One region of the Micrococcus sp. M4NT genome, then DNA from elsewhere that is predicted to be linked to it. Evidence: riboswitches for the same ligand, from Rfam matches in the RefSeq annotation. Region 1 holds a riboswitch; the other holds the start of a gene.
The links. Region 1 has a riboswitch for thiamine pyrophosphate ahead of thiC (phosphomethylpyrimidine synthase ThiC). Riboswitches for the same ligand answer to the same signal wherever they lie in the genome.
Positions count from the first base shown of each region.

Region 2: it holds a riboswitch for thiamine pyrophosphate, as region 1 does, so the genes downstream of both, NJC10_RS02985 (thiamine ABC transporter substrate binding subunit) here and thiC (phosphomethylpyrimidine synthase ThiC) in region 1, are expected to answer to the same signal.

Region 1 covers NZ_JAMYEH010000007.1:135,097-139,285, reverse strand. Annotated here, with positions in the region: gene NJC10_RS06540 (hypothetical protein) at 1-78, opposite strand, end outside; gene thiC (phosphomethylpyrimidine synthase ThiC) at 117-1,976, opposite strand; TPP riboswitch at 1,975-2,086, opposite strand; gene thiD (bifunctional hydroxymethylpyrimidine kinase/phosphomethylpyrimidine kinase) at 2,160-3,023, shown strand; gene NJC10_RS06525 (thiamine phosphate synthase) at 3,211-3,924, opposite strand; TPP riboswitch at 3,971-4,075, shown strand; gene NJC10_RS06520 (FAD-dependent oxidoreductase) at 4,080-4,189, shown strand, end outside.
Region 2 covers NZ_JAMYEH010000003.1:116,311-120,499, reverse strand. Annotated here, with positions in the region: gene NJC10_RS02995 (agmatine deiminase family protein) at 1-520, shown strand, start outside; gene NJC10_RS02990 (AI-2E family transporter) at 414-1,811, opposite strand; TPP riboswitch at 1,857-1,962, shown strand; gene NJC10_RS02985 (thiamine ABC transporter substrate binding subunit) at 2,023-3,165, shown strand; gene NJC10_RS02980 (ABC transporter permease) at 3,162-4,189, shown strand, end outside.

The DNA.
Region 1 (4,189 bases):
CTCCATTCCGCCCAGGGGTAGCCGGTGGCCGCCGCGATCGCGGGCAGGTTCGCACCGCGCGCGGGGGGAGGTGCTCATGGCCGGCACCCTGGCCCCCGCGTCGCGGCACGGACCGCTCAGTCCCTCGCGAGCACCCCGTCCCCCTCGGGCCGGCGCAGGCTCGGCTCGGGCAGGTACACGGACCCACCGGCGGCCCGGAACTCCGCGGACTTCGCGGCCATGCCCGCCTCCGCGATCCGCGCCTGGTCCGAGGCCGTGCCGAACTCGGAGCGGATGTCCTGGCTGATGCGCATCGAGCAGAACTTCGGCCCGCACATCGAGCAGAAGTGCGCGGTCTTGGCCGGCTCGGCGGGCAGCGTCTCGTCGTGGTACTCCTCGGCGAGCTGCGGATCCAGGCCCAGGCCGAACTGATCGCGCCAGCGGAACTCGAAGCGGGCCTTGGAGAGGGCGTCGTCGCGGTCGCGGGCGCCCGGGTGTCCCTTGGCGACGTCGGCGGCGTGCGCCGCGATCTTGTAGGTGATCACGCCCGTCTTCACGTCGTCGCGGTTCGGCAGGCCCAGGTGCTCCTTGGGCGTGACGTAGCAGAGCATCGCCGTGCCGTAGCGGGCGATCTCCGTGGCGCCGATGGCCGAGGTGATGTGGTCGTACGCCGGGGCGATGTCCGTGACGAGCGGGCCGAGCGTGTAGAACGGGGCGCCCTGGCACAGCTCCTGCTGGCGCTCCACGTTCTCGCGCACGAGGTGCAGCGGGATGTGCCCGGGGCCCTCCACCATGACCTGGACGTCGTGCTCCCAGGCGCGCCGCGTCAGCTCGGCGAGCGTGTCCAGCTCGGCGAACTGGGCGGCGTCGTTGGCGTCCGCCACGGAGCCGGGGCGCAGGCCGTCGCCGAGGGAGAAGGACACGTCGTAGCGCGCGAAGATCTCGCAGAGCTCGTCGTAGTGCTCGTAGAGGAAGTTCTCCTTGTGGTGCCCCAGGCACCAGCCGGCCATGATCGACCCGCCGCGGGAGACGATCCCCGTGACGCGGTCCGCGGAGAGCGGCACGTGGCGCAGCAGCACGCCCGCGTGGATCGTCATGTAGTCCACGCCCTGCTCGCACTGCTCGATCACGGTGTCCCGGAAGACGTCCCAGGTCAGCGCCTGATGGTCGCCGCCGACCTTCTCGAGGGCCTGGTAGATCGGCACGGTGCCGATCGGCACGGGGGAGTTGCGCAGGATCCACTCGCGGGTGGTGTGGATGTCGTCGCCCGTGGAGAGGTCCATGACGGTGTCCGCGCCCCAGCGGGTGGCCCACTCGAGCTTGGAGACCTCCTCGGCGATCGAGCTGGTGACCGCAGAGTTGCCGATGTTCGCGTTGACCTTCACGGCGAACGCCCTGCCGATGATCATCGGCTCGGCCTCGGGGTGGTTCACGTTCGCGGGGATGATGGCGCGCCCGGCGGCCACCTCGGAGCGGACCAGCTCGACGTCCAGGCCCTCGCGCAGCGCCACGAAGCGCATCTCCGGAGTGATCTCCCCGCGGCGGGCGTAGTGCATCTGGGTCACGCGCCGGCCCTCGGCCGAGCGCAGGGGTGCGCGCTTCTCTCCCTGCCACTCCTGGGTGGAGGCGCCGCGGCGCACGGCCGAGCGGCCGTCGTCGAGCAGGTCGCGCTCGCGGCCCGCGTACTCCTCGACGTCGCCGCGCGTGCGGATCCACTCCGCGCGCAGGGGCGGAAGGCCGCGGGTGGGGTCGGCGCCCGGGCCCATGGTGCGGTACACGGTGAGCGGCTCGTTCGGGGTGCCGTCGGGGGAGTCGTCCTGGTGCACGCGGGTCACCGGCACGCGGATGCCGTGCTCGGGGTCCTCGAGGAAGCCCAGGCGGTGCGTGGGGTAGTTCTCCTCCGCGACGACGGCGGCGCCGGCCTCGGCGGACTCGGACGCGGCGGCCTCGGCGGGGGCAGGGGTGGTGGGCGGAGCGGTGCGCTCGGAAACGGCCATGGCCGTGTCTCCTTCTTCCTTCGCCGGCATGACCCGGACAGGTTCAGACGGTGGTCGGACGGCGTCAGTCCGATCTCAGCCCCATGCCAGGGGCCCCCGTGGGGATGCCACGGACGCTAGACCATCCGGGCCGCGTGTGTCGAACCGCACGGCGGGGGCGCCGGACGTGGCACCCTGGGCCGCATGAGCGCCCCCGACTGCCGGTCCGTGCCCCGCGTCCTGTCCATCGCCGGCTCCGACTCCGGCGGCGGCGCCGGCATCCAGGCCGACCTCAAGACCATCGCGGCGTGGGGCGGCTATGGGCTCACCGCGATCACGGCCGTCACGGCGCAGAACACGCAGGGCGTGCAGGCGGTGCATCCGCTGCCCGTCGACGTCGTCCGCGCCCAGCTGGACTCGGTCGCCGCGGACATTGGGCTCGACGCCGTGAAGATCGGCATGCTCGGCTCGCCCGAGCTCCGGGATGCCGTCCGCGACTGGCTCGAGCGGGTCCGGCCCCCGCGCGTCGTGCTGGATCCCGTGATGGTGGCGAGCTCGGGGGACGCGCTCTCCGACGCCGCCGTGCCCGCCGGGTGGGCGCCGCTGCTCGCAGCGGTGGACGTCGTCACGCCCAACCTGCCCGAACTCGCGGCGTTGACCGGCGCGGACGTCCCCGCGCGGTGGGTGGACGCCCTGGAGCTGGCCCGCGGCCTCGCCGCGGAGCACGGCGTGACGGTCGTCCTGAAGGGCGGCCACCTCCGGCATGCCGCGGACCTCGCGGAAGGGGTCCCGGACGCCGTGATCGGCCCCGAGGGCCGGGTCACCGAGGTGCGCGGCGCGCGCGTCTCCTCCCGGTCGACGCATGGAACGGGCTGCACGCTCTCCTCGGCGCTCGCGGTGCTCGCCGCGGGCGGGACGGCCTGGGAGGACGCCCTGCGCACGGCCAAGCCGTGGCTCGCGGAGGCCATCGCGGCGGGGGAGCGGCTCGACGTCGGCCGGCGCACCGACCGCTGGCACGGCCCGCTCGACCACAGCCATCGGGACCGGGGGGCGGGCGATCGGGACTGATCGTTCTGGAATGGCTGCCCTCGAACCATGGGCAGACCCAGGGAGTTCGACGAGGCCGCTCCTGGAGGTCCCCCTCGACGAGACGCAGGAGCACGACCGCGTCATGGTCACGGTCGATGACCCCGTGGCGAGGGCGGGGGTCGTCCACGCGGCGCTGCCGCGCCGCTCCCACCCGGGCGCGGCAGCGTCAGCCCGTGACCGCCGCACGCAGACTCCGCGCCGCCGCCTCCGGATCGTCGGCGCCGGTCACGGCCCGCACCACCACGATCCGCTCGGCGCCCGTGCCCAGCACCGCGGGCACACGGTCCTCGTCGATCCCGCCGATCGCGAAGAACACACGTCCCGCCGCCTCGCCGCCGGGGGCGGTGATCTCCGCCGCGAACCGCGGCAGAGCGAGCCCCACGGCGGCCCGGCCGGGCTTGGTCGGCGTCTCCCACACCGGCCCGGTGCAGAAGTAGTCCAGCTCCGGATCGGCCGCGGCCCCGCGCACCTGCTCCTCGGTGCGGCAGGACCGCCCGAGCAGCACCTCGGGGCCGAGCACGCGCCTCGCCTGCGTGCTCGTCAGGTCGTCCTGGCCCGCGTGGAACACGTCCACGCCGGCTAGGAGTGCGACATCGGCCCGGTCGTTCGCGGCGGACAGCGCCCCGTGCTCGCGCGCCAGCTCCACCACGATCGCCAGGGCCTCGAGCTCGACGCCCACCTCGACCCGCTTGTCCCGCACCTGCAGGGCGTCCACGCCGCCGCGGAAGCACGCGGCCGCGAAGGCGGCGAACGCGCCGGCGTCGAGGGCGCCGTCGTCGCGGACGTGGCGGGAGAGGTCCGTGCAGACGTACAGGCGGGCGCCCGCGAGGCGGCGGGCGCGCTCGGCGCGTGTGGCGAGGGCGGCGGGGCGGTGCGGCATGCGCCCACCCTGCCACGTCCGCCCACCCGGCGTATGCTGGGCGGCATCCATGGGAGCCCGCGCCACAGCGGGCTGAGAGGGACGCAGTCCGCGCACGCGCGGGGCGCGCCGACCATCAGACTCGATGCGGATCATGCCGCCGTGAGGAGGAGCCCATGCGCTGCGTGGTGGTGGGGGCCGGGATCGTCGGCCTCGCGACGGCCGTGCGCCTGCGGGACGCCGGCCACGAGGTGACCGTGATCGCCCCGGACCTGGACGCGCCCGC
Region 2 (4,189 bases), on a different contig from region 1:
CCTGCCCCGGCGTCCGGGGAGCGGGCCTTTCGGCGGACCGGGCCACCTCGGCGGCTGGATGCGCTTCGTCGAGCCGGGGCGGCTGGCGGTGCACTGGCGTGCCGACCGGTTCCACCCCGAGCACGCGGTCGGAGCGGCCGCGCTGCGCGGACTCGAGGGCACGCCGGACGCGGCAGGCCGTGCGCTGCGCGTGCGCACCGTGCCCGGGGGCGCGCTGCCCGAGGCCTACGACCCCGCCGAGCAGGGGGTGCGCTCGCTCGTGGACGCCGTCCCGATGGGCGGGCACGTGCTGCGGCCGGCGTTCGAGGACGCGCCGACGGAGGAGGCGGCCACGGCGCTCACGGCCGAGCTGCACCCGGGACGGCGTCAGCTGCGCTTCCCGGCGCCTCCCCTGCTGCGCCTGGCCGGCTCCCTCACCGACCTGGTGCTGGTGCAGCCCCGTCCGCAGGACCGGCCACGGGATCCGGGGCCGGACTCAGCGGCGGCCCCGCATCCTCCGGCCGCTCCCCCATGCCGCTGACCCCGGCGGGGGGCTGCCCCCGCTTGGCGCGCCGGGCCTCCGCGGGGCTCAGGCCCACGCTCACCCCGCGCGCCTCCTTGCGCGTGTGGCTGCCCTCCTCCGCGGAGGAGCCGCCGCGCAGCCGGGCCAGAAGGGTGGACTGCCTCCGCTCCATGCCCTTCAGGTCCGAGGCGATCAGCGAGTTGATCCACCGTGCGTTCGGATCGGCGTCGATCAGGATGGCCTTGGCCAGCAGGGTGCAGGGGAGCGCGAGGATCGCACCGAGCGGGCCGAGGACCCACGCCCAGAACAGCAGGGAGAGGAAGCTGACGGTGGGGATCACGCCGATCGCGTCCCCGGCCACCTTGGGCTGGATGATGGACTGCAGCACGAAGTTGAGCACCGAGTAGCTGATGACGACGCCGAGGAAGGCGGGCCAACCGCCCTCCGCGAGGCCCAGGATGGCCGGCGGGATCAGGCCGATGATGAAGCCGATGTTGGGCACGTAGTTGGTGAGGAAGCTCAGCACGCCCCACACGAGGGCCATCGGCACGCCGATCACCAGGAGCGCCACGACGTCCAGGACGGCCACGATCAGCCCGAACACGGTGGTCACCACCCAGTACCGGCGCACGCCGCCCGCGAAGTCCATGAGCGCCTGGCCGAACTCCCGGCGGGCCGAGCTCAGCAGCTGGACGCGGCGCTCCACGGCCATGGAGTCCATGGCCAGGAAGAACATCCCCATGACCACGGTGATCAGCAGGCCCACCACCGCGTAGACGTTGGACGCGATGGCGGTCAGCGCGGTGACGGCGGCGCCCGTGACCTGCTTGATGTCCACGGCCTGCAGCTGCGCGTTCACCATGTCCGGGGTGAGCCCCTGGGAGGACAGCCACGCCGAGACGTCCTGCATGATCGCCTGGAACCGCCCCGCGTACTCGGGCAGGGAGCTCACCAGCTCGAGCCCGGACCAGAAGATCAGCCCCACGAACACGGCCAGCACGGTGACCACGAGGAGCACCGTGGCCGTGGCCCCGAGGACGGGGTGCACGCCGCGCTCGATCAGCCAGCGCTGCAGGGGGTAGGCCACGATCACGAGGTTCAGCCCGAGGAAGACGGGCGCGATGATGGAGGAGATGCCCTGCAGGAACTGCACGAGCACCACGAGGCCCGCGAGCGTCAGCACGATCACGAGCATGCGCGGCCACATCCGGTGCGGCCGGCGGATGTCCCAGTCGGAGGCCGGCGTCGCCGGGGCGACCTGGGGGGCGGGGGCGGGTCCGGCCGGCGCGGCCTCGTCGGGGGTGCTCACGCGTGCAGTCTAAGGTCGGCGCGGACGCGATAGGCTCGCCCCAGTCCACATCGACAGGGGAGCGCCGCAGCGGCGCTGAGAGTGCGGTCCGCCGCAGACCCTCGAACCTGCTCCGGCTCGCACCGGCGAAGGAAGTCGAGACCCTTTCCCGGGGCGTCCGCATGCCGCGGGCCCGCCCCCGGCCCCTCCCGCCGCGCAGGAGGAGACCCGCATGACCCGCACCGCCACCGAGCACGCCCGCCGCCCGCGCACCGCCGCGCTGGCAGCCCTCTCCGGCGCCGCCCTCGCCCTCACGGGCTGCTCGCTCTCCGGCCAGGGGGGCTCCGGCTCCTCCTCCGCGGCGGGCTCCGCGGACGCCGCGGCCGCGGCCACCACGTCCGGCTCCGCCGCCTCCGGCTCCGACTCCGCGGGCGGTGGCAAGACCGTCACGATCATGACCCATGACTCCTTCGCGCTGCCCGAGGAGCTCATCGCCCGGTTCGAGCAGGAGTCGGGCCACCAGCTCTCCACCACCGCCCCGGGCGACGCCGGCTCCGTGGTCAACCAGCTGCTGCTCGCCAAGGACCACCCCACGGTGGACGGCGTGTACGGCATCGAGGACCACTCCACGCACCGGCTCATCGACGAGGGCGTGGTGGCCGAGTACACCCCCGCGAACCTGCCCGAGTCCGCGAAGGACCGCGTGGTCGAGGGCCGGATGATCCCCGTGGACCAGGGGCAGGTGTGCCTCAACGTGGACACCCCGTGGTTCGAGGCGGAGGGGGTGGAGGTCCCCGACTCCCTTGAGGACGTCACCGACCCCCAGTACGCGACGCTGACGGTGCTCACCAGCCCCGTGACCTCCTCCCCCGGCCTCGCCCTCCTGGCCGCCACCAAGGAGGAGTTCGGCGACGATTGGAGGGGCTGGTGGGAGAAGGCCCTCGACGGCGGCGCCAAGGTGGACGCCTCGTGGTCGGACGCGTACTACACCGACTTCTCCGGCGGCGAGGGCAAGGGCGAGTACCCGATCGTGCTCTCCTACTCCTCCTCCCCCGCGTTCGCCCCGGCCACGGACGTCCTGGAGGCCTCCTGCACCCCGCAGACGGAGTACGCCGGCGTCGTCGAGGGCGCGAAGAACCCCGAGGGCGCGCAGGCGTTCATCGACTTCCTCCTCTCCGAGGACGTGCAGAAGGCGCTGCCGGAGTCCATGTACATGTACCCGATCGACGAGTCCGTGGAGCTGCCCGCCGAGTGGGCCGAGAACGCCCCCCTCGCCGAGGACCCCATTTCCCCGGATCCGAAGGCCGTGGACGCCGAGCGCGAGGAGCTGCTCAAGGAGTGGACCGCGCTGCACGAGGAGCACGCCGGGAAGTGACCTCTCAGGTCCCCGGCCCGCCCGCGCTCGCCGAGCCCGTCCTCGCGCCCCCGGGTCGCCCCGCGGGCGGACGGCGACGGCGCCGCACGCGGGCCGGCGGGGACGGGATCGGCGCGTGGTGGCTGCTCGCCGCCGTCGTGCCGCTCGCGTTCCTGGCGGTGTTCTTCGCGTGGCCCGTGGCGGCCATGCTGTGGCGCGGCGTGTCCGCGGACGGCGCACTGGACCTCACCGCGTTCGGCGAGGTCCTCGCCCGCGAGCGCACATGGCGGATCCTCGGGCAGACCCTGGGGATGGCGGCGGCCGGCACGGTGGCCGCCCTCCTGCTCGGGCTGCCGGCCGCACTCGTGCTGCACCGCCGGGCGTTCCCGGGCCGCGCGCTGCTGCGCGCGGTGGTGACGGTCCCGTTCGTGCTGCCCACCGTCGTCGTGGGCGTGGCGTTCCGCGCCGTGCTGGCCCCCGGCGGGCCGCTGGGGTGGACGGGCCTGGACCAGTCCACCGCCGCCGTCGTGCTGGCCCTCGTGTTCTTCAACGTCTCCGTGGTGGTGCGCCAGGTGGGCGCGCTGTGGGGGTCGCTGGACCCGCGGCAGGAGGAGGCCGCGCGCACCCTCGGGGCCTCGCCCTGGCGCGCGTTCCGCACCGTGACCCTCCCGCAGCTGGCGCCCGCCGTGGCCAGCTCGGCCGCGCTCGTGTTCCTCTTCTGCTCCTCGGCGTTCGGGATCGTCCAGACCCTGGGCCGGCCGGGCTACGGCACCCTCGAGTCCGAGATCTGGGTGCAGACCTCGGTGTACCTGGACCTGCGGGTGGCCGCGGTGTTCTCCACGCTGCAGTTCCTGGTGGTCATGGCCGCCGTCGGGATCTCCGGGGCCACCGCGGCGCGGAGCGTGCGCGCCCTGCGCCTGCGGGACGCCCCGCTGCGCCGCCTCACCCGCGCGGACGCGCTGCCCGTGGCCGCCACGCTGGCCACCGCGGCGCTCGTGCTGCTGCCGCTGGGCACCCTCGTGCTCCGCTCCTTCCACTCGAGCCA